Beijerinckia sp. 28-YEA-48: one gene and its partner. The protein of the gene in region 1 interacts with the protein of each later gene in a pairwise test. Links are inferred from orthologs where the notes say so. Each region holds a gene or a part of one and is shown in the gene's direction. Other genes may lie near its edges.

What was found. The genes of interacting proteins can lie anywhere in the genome.
Region 2: the proteins of ligA (region 1) and leuS interact in binary tests that used the Escherichia coli proteins (3 or more experiments, as listed by UniProt). The link is inferred for Beijerinckia sp. 28-YEA-48 from one-to-one orthologs.

What each region holds. Positions count from the first base shown.
Region 1 is NZ_FNSI01000001.1:108,101-115,695, forward strand. What follows is about bases 1,644-4,618. They hold ligA (NAD-dependent DNA ligase LigA), read left to right. Parts: upstream 1,644-2,062; coding sequence 2,063-4,174; downstream 4,175-4,618. Other genes in these bases: recN (DNA repair protein RecN), read left to right, coding at 1,644-1,999; BLW50_RS00500 (YqhG/Tai3 family protein), read left to right, coding at 4,200-4,618. Also shown: BLW50_RS00485 (outer membrane protein assembly factor BamD), read left to right, coding at 1-146; more of recN, read left to right, coding at 329-1,643; more of BLW50_RS00500, read left to right, coding at 4,619-4,745; BLW50_RS00505 (aminopeptidase P family protein), read right to left, coding at 4,746-6,566; BLW50_RS00510 (50S ribosomal protein L11 methyltransferase), read right to left, coding at 6,587-7,555. UniProt on the Escherichia coli protein: DNA ligase that catalyzes the formation of phosphodiester linkages between 5'-phosphoryl and 3'-hydroxyl groups in double-stranded DNA using NAD as a coenzyme and as the energy source for the reaction.
Region 2 is NZ_FNSI01000001.1:4,527,964-4,533,787, reverse strand. Bases 2,597-5,824 are described here. They hold leuS (leucine--tRNA ligase), read left to right. Parts: upstream 2,597-2,990; coding sequence 2,991-5,624; downstream 5,625-5,824. Other genes in these bases: lptE (LPS assembly lipoprotein LptE), read left to right, coding at 5,611-5,824; BLW50_RS21280 (YggS family pyridoxal phosphate-dependent enzyme), read right to left, coding at 2,597-2,879. In the rest of the region: xth (exodeoxyribonuclease III), read left to right, coding at 1-224; BLW50_RS21295 (Crp/Fnr family transcriptional regulator), read right to left, coding at 320-766; BLW50_RS21290 (response regulator transcription factor), read right to left, coding at 792-1,472; BLW50_RS21285 (L,D-transpeptidase family protein), read left to right, coding at 1,453-2,178; more of BLW50_RS21280, read right to left, coding at 2,190-2,596.

The sequences.
Region 1 (7,595 bases):
AAGCGCAGACGGCGGCGGCGGTTCTCGGGCACAACTACCCCGACGGCCAGTGGTACAAGGATGCCTATAATCTGCTCGAAGGCGGTGGACTGCAGCCGAGCGAGAGCCAAGGCTCCTGGATTTCACGGCTTTTCCGCCGCGCTTAGAGCAAGTTGCGTTTCGACAGAAACGCAATTTTGCCAGGGATCTCCATTTTGACGCGTCTTTGTGCCGTTTGACTCAGTCAAACGGCACAACGCTATTGCGCCGAGCTGCAAAAGCCTCTGGGGATAGGGAAAACTCTGTCCTCTTTGTCACAGGAATCAGCTAAGCATGGGATGTTGAGCCCATGCTGATTCAGCTTTCCATTCGCGATATTGTCCTCATCGACAAACTCGACCTTGCGCCTGGCGCGGGGTTGACGGTGCTTACCGGCGAAACCGGTGCTGGCAAGTCGATCCTGCTTGATGCTTTCGCCCTGGCGCTCGGTGGGCGCGGCGATGGCACGCTGGTGCGGCAAGGGCAGGCGCAGGGGCAGGTGACCGCCTCTTTCGATCTTGCTGTCGATCATCCGGCGATCCAGCTCGCGCGCTCCCATGACATCGAAGCCGATGGCGAATTGATCATGCGCCGCGTGCAATTGGCCGACGGGCGTACGCGGGCTTTCGTCAACGATCAGGCGGTGAGCGCCCAGACGGCGCGGTCCATCGGCGCCAGCCTTGTTGAAATTCACGGCCAGCATGACGATCGCGCTTTGGTCGATCCGGCGATGCATCGCGCGTTGATCGACGCCTATGGCGGCCTTGATAAAAAGGTGGTCGAGGTGCGCGCCATGCATGGGCGCGTGCGCAGCGCCCAGAGCGAGCTTGCCAGCGAACAGGCGCGCATCGAAGCGGCGCGTAAGGAAGCTGATTTCCTGCGTCACGCCCACGAAGAGCTGACCAAGCTGGCGCCAATCGCCAATGAAGAGCAGGAATTGGCAGCGCGTCGCACGGCGATGATGCAAGGCGAAAAGGTGACGAGCGAATTGCGCGAGGCGCAGGGCGCGTTGCGCGGTGAGGATTCGCCGGGCTCTATTCTGTCCTCGGCGCTGCGGCGGCTTGAGCGGCGTGCGTCGCAGGCCCCCGCTCTGATCGAGCCGTCGTTGAAGGCGCTCGATGCAGCACTTAACGCTGCTGAACTGGCGGCGCAGACTGTCGACGCCGCATTGCAATCCTGTGACTTTAATCCGCGCGAGCTGGAACGGACCGAAGAGCGTTTGTTCGCGCTGCGGGCCGCGTCGCGCAAATATGCGACGCCGGTCGATAACCTCGCCGCCCTGGCCGCGCGCTATGGCGCCGATCTCGCGGCGCTCGATGCCGGTGAGGCCAATCTCGTCAAACTCGATAAGGCGCTGCGCGAGGCGCGCACGGCCTTCGATGCGGCAGCGGCAACGCTCTCGGCCGCCCGTCGCAAGGCGGCGGCGCAGCTCGACAAGGCGGTGAACGCCGAATTGCCGCCGCTGAAGCTGGAACAAGCGCGGTTCACCACGGCGATCGAGAGCGATCCGACCAGCCCTTCCGCTGATGGTATCGACCGGGTCGAATTCTGGGTGCAGACCAATCCGGGCACGCGACCGGGCCCGCTGCTGAAAGTGGCATCCGGCGGCGAGCTTGCCCGCTTCATGCTGGCGTTGAAAGTGGTTCTCGCCGATCGCGGCTCGGCGCCGACCTTGGTTTTCGACGAAATCGACACCGGCGTTGGCGGGGCGGTGGCGGATGCCATCGGCCATCGCCTGGCCCGGCTGGCCTCGAAGGTTCAGGTGCTGGCCGTCACTCACGCACCGCAGGTGGCGGCGCGGGCGGGCGGCCATATGCGCATCGCCAAGGCGGCGGCCGACAAGGGCAAGCGGGTCGCGACACGAGTAGAGGCGCTCGATCCCGCCGACCGGCGCGAGGAGATCGCCCGGATGCTGGCCGGCGCCACCATTACCGAGGAAGCCCGCGCCGCGGCGCGCCGGCTGATCGAAAGCGCCAAATAGAAAGCTTTAGGATAGCTGGGCGTCCGGCTTTCATGGCTTGTCCAAGCGCGCTAATTTGCCGGCATGAAAAAGCCTGTTTCTATCGACGACCTGTCCCTCTCCGAAGCCAAGCGCAAACATGCGCGGCTGGCCCGGGAGATCGCCAAGCACGACATCGCCTATCACCAGAACGACGCGCCGACGATCTCCGATGGCGAATATGACGCCCTGCGCCGTGATCTCGAGGCGCTTGAGGTGCGCTTCCCCGAACTCACCGAAGCAACAGAGGTTTCCAAGAGCGTCGGTGCAGCGCCGTCAGAAAAGTTCGCAAAGGTGCGTCATGTCGTGCCGATGCTCTCGCTCGGCAATCTTTTCGAAGACGAAGAGGTGGCGGAATTCATCGCCCGCGTTCGGCGCTTTCTCGGTCTTGCGGCCGATGTGTCCTTGCCTTTCACGGCTGAGCCGAAGATCGACGGTCTGTCTTGCTCGCTGCGTTATGAGCACGGCAAGCTTGTTCAAGCGGCGACGCGCGGCGATGGCTACGAAGGTGAAGACGTCACCGCGAATGTGCGCACCATCGGCGAAATCCCGCATGTGCTGAAGGGCCATCCGCCCGACGTTCTGGAAGTGCGCGGCGAAGTCTATATGCGCCACGCCGATTTCGCGGCGATGAATGCGCGCCAGGCGGAAGCCGGCGAGAAGACCTTCGCCAATCCGCGCAATGCGGCGGCGGGCTCCTTGCGACAGCTTGATTCGACAATCACGGCGCAACGGCCGCTACATTTCTTTGCTTATGCCTGGGGCGACGTCAGCGCTTTGCCGGGCAAGACGCAGATGGAGATGGTGGCCGCCTTCAAGCGCTTCGGCCTGCCGACCAACGAGCTCACTACGTTATGCGAGACAGCCGAGGATCTCTTGGCCTTCTATCGCAAGATCGAGGGCCTGCGCGCGTCGCTGGGCTATGACATCGATGGCGTCGTCTACAAGGTGAACGATCTTGCCTTGCGCGAGCGCCTCGGCTTTGTTTCGCGCTCGCCGCGCTGGGCCGTCGCGCATAAATACGCAGCCGAGAAGGCGACGACCATTCTGCGTGACATCGAAATTCAGGTTGGTCGCACGGGCGCGTTGACGCCGGTTGCCAAGCTCGAACCGGTGACGGTCGGCGGTGTCGTTGTCTCCAACGCCACCTTGCATAACGAAGATGAGATCGCCCGTAAGGGCGTGCGCATCGGCGACACGGTGATCGTGCAGCGGGCGGGTGACGTGATCCCGCAAATTCTTGGGCCTGTCTTAGAGAAACGGCCGGCGGGTACAAAAGACTATGAGTTTCCGCAGGTCTGCCCGCGTTGCGGTTCGGCGGCGGTGCGCGAAGTCGATGAGAAGGGCGAAATCGATGTGGTGCGCCGCTGTACCGGCGTGCTTATCTGCCCGGCGCAAGCCGTCGAGCGGCTGAAACATTTCGCCTCGCGTAACGCTTTGGATATCGAGGGACTGGGCGACAAGCAGATCGAGTTTCTCTTTGAAAAGGGGCTCGTGCGCACGGCCGCTGATATTTTCACCTTGGAAGCGCGCGATAGCGCCAAGGACAATCTGACGCCGATCCGCAATTACGAAGGCTTTGGCGAAACCTCGGTGCGCAATCTGTTCGCGGCGATCGCGGCGCGACGCTCCGTGCCGATCAACCGTTTCATCTTCGGGCTTGGCATTCGTCGTATTGGCGAGACCAATGCGCGCCGGCTGGCGCGGCATTTTCACACGATGGAAGCCTTGCAGACAGCCGCGAAAGCGGCGGCGGCCGGCGATGCCGAGGCACGCGCCGAGATCGAGAATATCGATGGCATCGGCGGTGTCGTCGCCGAAGCGCTCGTCGATTTCTTCGGCGAAGAACACAATCTGAAAGTGCTGGACGCGCTGCTCGAACATGTCACGCCTGAACCGATGGAGGCTGTTGTCCAGGATAGTCCGGTGGCCGGCAAAATCGTTGTCTTCACCGGCGGCCTTGAGCGCATGACGCGCGAGGAAGCCAAGGCCATGGCCGAGCGGCTGGGGGCCAAAGTGGCGGGCTCGGTGTCGAAGAAGACCGGGCTTGTCGTTGCCGGGCCGGGGGCTGGATCGAAACTCGCCAAGGCGAGCGAGTTTGGCGTCGAGGTGATCACCGAGGACGATTGGTTCAAGCTGATCGGGCAAGACACGTGATTTTGGGCGAGGGAGCTCTATGACCATGATGATGGATCGTCGCCGCGTTTGTCTCGTGCTCGGATCCCTTCTTCCCGCCGAACTGGCCTGGGCGCAGGCCGTGGAAACGCCGGCTCAGATCGTCGCCGCGCTCTACAAAGCGTCGGCCGGCAAGAACGGCAAGTACGAAGGCCCATCCGCGATCCAGGATAAGCGCATACGTGGCCGCTATTTTTCGGCCAAACTCGGCTCCTTGTTTGATCGTGCGGAGAAGGAGCAAACGCGAACAGGCGATGCGATCATCGATTTCGATCCGATCACCAATTCACAAGATCCCAGCGTCATCGATCTGTCGATCACGAGCGAGAAAGAAGACGACAAGAGCGCCGTTGTCGCGGCGAAATTCCGCACCTTGCTGGTGGGGGCGGAGGCTATGACGGTGCGCTATGATTTCATCCGCGAGAAAGGCGGCTGGCGGCTCGATGATATCAGAGGCACGGTGGATAAAGACGCCTGGTCATTCCGCCAGAATCTAACCCAGGGCATTGCCGAGACGGAAAAGCAACCAGCGCTACCCAAAGGCCGGCGCTGATTAACCCCGGCCCAATGGTTTGGTCGCTTTGACGAGCCATTTGCGCGTCGCTGGGCTCACCAGCGGTGAGAGCGCCTTGCGCACGCGCTGGTGATAGGCATCAAGCCAGCGCACTTCGTCCTGCGTCATCAGGTTTTTGTCGATGGCGCGCGTATCGATGGGCACAAGCGTCAAGGTCTCGAAGCCGTACATGTCACGCTCGGCGCCGGTGATCGCACGTTCTTCCACCAGCACCAGATTTTCGATGCGGATGCCGAAAGCGCCGGTGCGGTAATAGCCGGGTTCGTTGGACAAGATCATGCCCGGCTCAAGCGTGGTGAAGCCGCGCTTGGAAATATTCTGCGGGCCTTCATGCACGGAGAGAAACGAGCCGACGCCGTGGCCGGTGCCGTGGTCGAAATCGAGGCCGGCCTGCCACAAGGCGTGGCGGGCGAAGGCATCGATCTGGGCACCTGACGTGCCCTTGGGGAACACGGCGGTGGCGATGGCGATATGGCCCTTGAGCACGCGCGTGTAACAGACGCGCATCTCTTTCGTCGGCGTGCCGACACTGATCGTGCGGGTGATGTCGGTGGTGCCGTCCTCATATTGCGCACCGGAATCGAGCAGGAACAGACCACGGCCGATGCGGCGGTTGGTTTTGTCGGTGACGCGATAGTGGACGATCGCGCCATTGGGGCCGGCGCCAGAAATGGTCGGGAAGGAGACGTCTTTCAATTGTCCGGTCTGGCGGCGGAAGGTTTCAAGCGCTTCAACCGCATCGATCTCGCTCAGGCGACCCTTGGGTGCGGTTTCATCGAACCAGGCCAGGAAACTAGCCACCGCCGCGGCATCACGAAGATGCGCGGCGCGCGCGCCTTCGATTTCGGCGGTGGATTTGAGCGCCTTCATCAAGGTGATCGGATCATCGCCGATCACGGGGCGGCCGCCCGCCGATTTCAGCGCGGTGATCAAAGCTGCCGGCGCGCTGCCGGAATCAAATCGCACGCTGGCTCCATCGCGGCCAAAGCGCGACAAGGTCTGGCGCAGCTGTTCCGGTTCCTCGATCTGTGCGAGTTTTTCCAGGCTGGCGCGGGTCTTGGGATCAAGCTTGCGGCCGTCGACGAAAAGATGCGCGCCGTCCTTGCTGATGATGGCGCGGCTGAGCGGCAGCGGCGTATGGCCGACATCGCTGCCGCGAATGTTGAACGCCCAGGCAACATTGTGCGGATTGGTGACGAGCAGTGCCTCGCCCGTGTCGAGGGCCGAGGCAATGCGCTTCAACTTCTGCTTCGCGTCGACACCTGTGAATTTCTTGGGATGCAGACGGATGGCGCCGAGCGGCGCCGGCGGACGGTCATACCAGACGGCATCGAGCGGATTGTCGTCGACGGCCACGAGTTCGGCGTCGGCGGCGCGGAGAGCTCGCTCGTAACCGTCGAAGGTTTGCGATGTGGTGAGCCAGGGATCGCAACCGATCTTCATGCCCTTGCCGACCGTCTTCGCCAGCCATTGCGCCGGCGTAATCTCGGCGATGGGCTGGGGCGTGAACTGGCGCGTATCGACCTGGTCCTGCACCTGCAGGGTGTAGCGTCCATCGACAAAGATCGCGGCGCGATCCTTGAGAACCACGGCGAGGCCGGCCGAGCCGGTGAAGCCGGTGAGCCAGGCCAGACGCTCGTCGGAGGCCGGGACATATTCGTTTTGATAGGCGTCGGTGCGCGGCACGATGAAACCATCGAGCCCACGTTTGTCCAGTTCGGCGCGTAGCGCTGCCAGACGGGGCTTGCCCTGTGTCGGATCGGCACTCTCGGTGAAGGTCTGGTAGAGGCTTTCAAACATGATGGGCTTCGCCATTATTGTTATGGGGGCCAATGCGCCTTGCGGACGAACGGGCGCTTCGTCGGCTTGGGGCCGCCGATGCGCATGAGCAGCGTGGCCCAACCTTCGAGATCGATCCGACGCACCAGGGCAAAGCCCTGCGCGCCGTAGGAGGACAGAACGCCAGGCACATCGCGATCGAGAAGGCCGGACAGGATGATCTCGGCATTGTCGGTAGCAACCGCAGCGATATTGGGCGCCATCTGGCGCAGTGGGCGCGCCAGGATATTGGCGAAGATCAAATCATAGGGGCCTGACAGGCGTAGCGCCGGATGCAGGACGCCGCGGGCCGTAAAAGCCTCGACCCAGGGGCGGGCGCCATTCAACGCCGCATTGGCCTTGGTCGCTTCCACGGCGATGGGATCGATATCGCCCGCCATGATGGGCTGGTGCAGGGCGCGCGCGGCGGCCAGGGCCAACACGCCGGTGCCGGTGCCGACATCGAGAATGTCTTTCGGGCGACGACGTTTCAGCACCCAGTCGAGCATCAGCAGGCAACCGCGCGTCGTGCCGTGATGGCCGGTGCCGAAGGCAAGCGCCGCTTCGATCTCAAGTGCGATGTCGTTGGCGGCCGCTTTGCCGCGATCGTGCGACCCATGCACCAGGAAGCGCCCGGCGCGCACGGGCGCCAGGCCCTCCAAGGAGGTGGCGATCCAGTCGCGCTGTTCGACGCGGGAGAAAGCCACGGTCTTGGCCGCTTCGGCGCCCACCACGCTCTCAACGAGCGAGCGGACATAATCCTCATCCGGAGGGTCGCCAAAATAGGCTTCGACGATCCAGTCGCCGCTTTTCCAGTCCTTGGTGTTGTCTTGCAGCTCGAAGGCCGATGCGGCGACATCGGCGGGATCGAACATCTCGACAATCAGGTCGGCGATGGCGCGGGCGCGCGTCTCGTCACAGACAAGTCGCATGCGGTGGGCAGCATTATTGGGGGGCAGTCCTTCGAGCATTGCGCTGTCTAGCACAGGGACTTTGCGCAGGGAACGTCCT
Region 2 (5,824 bases), 4.4 Mb from region 1 along the record:
TCGATGCAATGCGCCATCTCGTGCCGGAGCCGGAGCGGCTTTACACATGGTGGAGCTATCGCTCTTCCGATTGGGCGGCGGCCAATAAAGGCCGGCGTCTCGACCATATCTGGCTCAGCCAGAAATTGGCGCCGCAATTGAAGACGATGGAAATTCTGAAAGAGGCACGCGGCTGGGAACGGCCATCCGACCATGTACCTGTCATCGTTGATCTCGACTCTTAAAGAGTCCGCCAAAACGATTCGAAGCCCAAACGATCCTAAACCTCGATGTCATCCTGGGCGGGCGCAGCGTGATCCGGTATGACACAGAGCTTTCGCTAATTCTCCAACACACCACGCATCTGCGCCAGCTCGCGGCTGGTGCGCGTCAACCGTTCCGCCATGCGTGTCTTGAGCCTGTTGGCGCTCACGGGAAATTCCCCCAGCACGCGGCGAAAAAGGGTCCGCGAGACAAACAACACTTGCGTTGGCTGCAAAGCCGTTGCGGTGGCGCCGCATTCCGTTTCCGCGATCAGCGCCACTTCGCCAATCAGCGTGCCGGCGCCAGCGATATGTCGAGCGACATTGCCATTCTGCTCGATGGCGATGCGGCCGTTCAACACGAGATAACCGCCCTCAGACGTGTCACCCGTTTTGAACAGCACTTCGTCGGCTTTCAGATTGCGCGTGATGCCCGAGAAAGCGATCAAGCGGACCGCTTCGACTTCCATCTGGTCGAAAACGGGCACCGCTGACAGCGTGCGGATATCGTCTTCAAGGGACATGGTGAACCGTTACTTTCTCTACGCTTCAAGGCACCAGCTTGTAGCCGCCCGCTTCCGTCACAAGCAATTGCGCGCTGGCCGGATCTTTTTCGATCTTCTGCCGCAAGCGATAGATATGCGTCTCCAGCGTGTGCGTGGTGACATTGGCGTTATAGCCCCACACTTCGCGCAGCAGCACATCGCGCGTCACCACCTGTTGGCCGGCGCGATAGAGAAACCGCAGGATCGCCGTTTCCTTTTCCGTCAACCGGAGCTTGCTGCCCTTGTCGTTGACGAGCATTTTCGAGCTCGGCTTGAACGAATAGATACCGATCTGAAAAGTCGCATCGTCGCTCGATTCATGCTGGCGCAGATGGGCGCGGATGCGCGCCAGCAGCACAGCGAATTTGAACGGCTTGCTGACATAATCATTGGCGCCGGAATCAAGGCCGAGCACCGCATCGGCGTCGGAGGTCTGCCCGGTCAGCATGATGATCGGATTCTTGAACCCGTCCTTGCGCATGATGCGCACGGCCTCTCGACCATCCATGTCCGGCAGCCCGACGTCCATGATGACCAGGTCCGGCGTCTGGCTGCGGGTCATCTGCAGGGCCTTGGTCGCCGTATCGGCCTCGATCGTCGAGAATTCTTCATGCAGGTCGAGCTGGCTGGCCAAAGCCGTGCGCAGATCGAAGTCATCGTCAGTGATGAGGATTTTTCGGATCAAGTGCGGTGCCGGTCCAATTGCGCGCTGCGTGACGCTACGCAGCACAAATGAGGCGCAAACTGATTTGCGCTGCGCAATATTCAAGGAAATCTATCGGTTCCGCAAGCGACGGCGCCCTGAACTGATTGATCTGGCGACGAATGCCATGCACAAACAGGTGAATGCCACAGGTCCCGCCGCCGTGAAGCCGATCTCGCGTCTCCGTGTCTCCCAAGCGGCTGGCAGTCGCTCCGACGGTTGGCTGACCATCGGCACCTTAACCATCCCCTGCAAACTAGGCCCCGCCGGTATCGTTCACCGCAAGGTCGAAGGTGATGGCGCCACGCCCGCCGGCTCCTTCCACCTCTACCGTGGCTTTTATCGTCCGGATCGACTGCGGCGCCCGCAAACGGTCATTCCCCTGCAGCCGCAGCGCCCTTCGGATGGCTGGTGCGACGATCGCGCGAGCGGACAATATAACCGCCCCGTCCCTCACCCCTCTCCGGCCAGCCATGAGGCGATGTGGCGGGACGACCATATCTATGACGTGGTCCTGATCCTTGACCATAACCATAGACCAAGGATTCGCGGCGCCGGTAGCGCCATTTTCTTCCACCTGACCCGGACCCCGCCGGCGCCAACCGCCGGCTGCGTGGCGATTTCAGCTGAAGCCATGCGCCGGCTACTGCCGCGCCTGGCCCGCGATTGCCGAATCGAGATCGGGTAGGTCCGCCAGGCTCAAGCCTGGCGTTGCCCGAAGATCGCCGTCCCAACCCGCACTTCCGTCGAACCGAGCTGCACCGCCTGGCCGAAATCGGAGCTCATGCCCATCGACAATTGGCTGAGCCCATTGCGCTTGGCGATCTCGCCGAGCAAAGCGAAATGCGGCGATGCCTGTTCCTCGGCCGGTGGCACGCACATCAGCCCAACCACATCCAGGCCATGCACCTGCCGGCAACGGGCAATGAAAGCATCGGCTTCCGCCGGCAGCACGCCGGCTTTTTGCGGCTCGGCGCCAGTGTTGACCTCGATGAACAGTTTCGGCCGCCGCCCAAGTTTGGCGCTCTCGGTAGCAATCGCCTCGGCCAGATTGTCCCGATCGAGGGTTTCGATGACATCGAACAACGCCAGGGCGTCGCGCACCTTATTGGTCTGCAACGGCCCGATCAGATGCAGCTCCAGGTCGGGATAGCGGACGCGCAGATCCGGCCACTTCGATTTCGCCTCCTGCACGCGGTTTTCACCGAACAGGCGATGGCCGGCGGCCAGCAGCGGCTCGATTCGCGCGGCATCTTGCGTTTTCGAGGCGCACAGCAGCGCCACCGACGCAGGATCGCGCGGCACATGCCGCGCCGCCCGGTCAATATCCTCGCGGACCTTACGGAACCGTGCCAGAATATCGCCGGCGTCATCACCGAATTCACCCATTTGCCTCGTCGCTCCTTACCTGCGCCACAAGTTGCAAGCCATTGTGTTGGGCCGTAAAAGGACGCCAGTTTCGGCGCTATAGCGCCCTCCGTCAGCAGATTGCGACCCTGAATGTTTTCCGATCGATATAACCCACGCGAGACAGAGCCGAAATGGCAACGGTTCTGGGACGAGTCCGGCACGTTCAAAACGCGCAACGATGCGCCACAGCCGAAGTACTATGTCCTTGAAATGTTTCCCTATCCGTCCGGGCGCATTCATATGGGACACGTCCGCAACTACGCCATGGGCGATGTCGTCGCACGCTATAAGCGCGCCACCGGCTTCAACGTGCTGCACCCGATGGGCTGGGACGCCTTCGGCATGCCGGCCGAAAATGCCGCCATGCAGAACAACACTCACCCGGCGACCTGGACCTATCAGAACATCGCCTCCATGCGTGGGCAGCTCAAATCCATGGGTCTGTCGCTGGACTGGTCGCGCGAAATCGCCACCTGCGATCCGAGCTATTACCGCCACCAGCAGAAAATGTTCCTGGACTTCCTGGCCAACGGTCTTGTCGACCGCAAGAAGTCAAAGGTGAACTGGGATCCAGTCGACATGACCGTGCTCGCCAACGAGCAGGTCATCGACGGCCGCGGCTGGCGTTCGGGCGCCCTGGTAGAACAGCGCGAGCTGACCCAATGGTTCCTGAAAATTTCCGACTATTCGCAGGAACTGCTCGACGCCTTGCAAACGCTTGACCGCTGGCCGGAAAAGGTTCGGCTGATGCAGCAAAACTGGATCGGCCGCTCGGAAGGCTTGCTGGTTCGCTTCGACATCGATGCCGCGACGAACAAGACCGACACCAGCGAGATCGAGGTCTATACGACCCGCCCCGACACGCTGTTCGGCGCGAAATTTCTGGCCGTGTCAGCTGATCACGCTTTGGCCAAAGCGGTTGCTGTCGGCAATCCGGCCTTGCAGGCTTTCATCGACGAATGCCATCGCATGGGCACCTCGGTGGCTGCGCTCGAGACCGCCGAGAAGAAAGGCTATGATACCGGCATCCGCGTCGTACATCCGTTCGATCCGAACTGGACGCTGCCGGTCTATGTCGCCAATTTCGTGCTGATGGATTATGGCACCGGCGCCATCTTCGGCTGCCCTGCTCATGATCAGCGCGACTTGGATTTCGCCAATGCTTATGGCCTCGGCAACACGCCGGTCGTCTGCCCGCCGGATGTCGATCCCACCACCTTCGTGATCACCGACACCGCCTATGACGGCGATGGCCTGCTGATCAATTCACGCTTCCTCGATGGCATGACCATCGCCGCCGCCAAGGAAGATATCGCCCGTCGTCTGGAAGGCGAGACCTTAGGCGGTCAACCGCGCGCCGCGCGTCAGGTCAATTTCAAACTGCGCGACTGGGGCATTTCCCGTCAGCGCTATTGGGGTTGCCCGATTCCGATCATCCATTGCGACGCCTGCGGCAACGTGCCGGTGCCCGATGCGGACCTGCCGGTGAAATTGCCGGAGGATGTCACCTTCGATCGGCCGGGCAATCCGCTGGAGCGCCATCCGACGTGGAAGCACGTCGCCTGTCCGCAGTGCGGCAAGCCGGCGGCACGCGAAACCGACACGATGGACACCTTCGTCGATTCGTCCTGGTATTTCGCCCGCTTCACCGATCCCTGGAACGAAACGGCGCCGACGACGCGACGCGATGCCGACGCCTGGCTGCCGGTGAACCAATATATCGGCGGCATCGAACACGCGATTCTGCATCTGCTCTATTCGCGCTTCTTCACCCGCGCCATGACCAAGACCGGTCATCTGGGTATTGCCGAACCGTTCGAAGGCCTGTTCACCCAAGGCATGGTCGTGCACGAGACCTATCGCTCGGCCAACGGCGACTGGCTGCAGCCCTCCGAGATCGAAATGCGCATCGACAACGGCACGCGTAAGGCTTTCAACCTTGCCACCGGCGGTGAGATCACCATCGGCGCCGTCGAGAAGATGTCAAAGTCGAAGCGCAACACCGTCGATCCCGACGACATCATCGGCACCTATGGCGCCGATACTGCGCGCTGGTTCATGCTCTCCGATTCGCCGCCTGATCGCGACGTCATCTGGTCGGAAGAAGGCGTGCAGGGCGCCGCGCGTTATGTGCAGCAGCTGTGGCGGTTGATCGGCCTGCTCGCCGATATGGCGGCACCGGCCGGCACGCCGGTACAGAATGTCACCGAGCCCGCGGCCATCGACGTCCGGCGTCTGACCCATCGGCATTGCGCCCGCATCGCCGAACATATCGAGCGCCTGCGCTTCAACACCGCCATCGCCGAAATCCGCAAGCTGTCGAATGCGCTGAGCAAAGTCATCGGCGAAATCGAATCGCCGGAGCAGCTGTCGCCGCAGTTCCGTTTGGCTTGTCGTGAAGCGGCTGATTCGCTGGTGCTGATGTTCGCGCCGATGATGCCGCATCTGGCAGAGGAATGCTGGGAACGTCTCGGCCATTCCGGCGCCGTCGCTTATGCGCCCTGGCCCAAGGTCGATCCGGCCCTGTCGCGGGAAGACACGATTTCGATTCCCGTCCAGGTCAACGGCAAGAAGCGCGGCGAGCTTGTCATCGAGCGCGATGCTGATGCAAAATTGCTCGAAGCCGAAGCCTTGAAGCTTGATGACGTCCAACGCGTCCTGAATGGTCAGGCCGCCAAGAAGGTCATCATCGTACCCAACAGGATCGTCAATGTGGTGGTCTAACCAACAAGGCTTTCGGCAAGACTTTCGTGCACGGATCGCGGCGCTGACTGTCGCCGGTACGCTCGCTGTCTCGCTCGGCGGTTGTTTCCAGCCCATGTATGGCGGCCTCGCCGGCCAGCAATTGCAGGACGATCTGGCGGCCATCAAGGTGGAGCCGGTTCCCGATCGGCTCGGCCACTATCTCGGCAACGAATTGATCT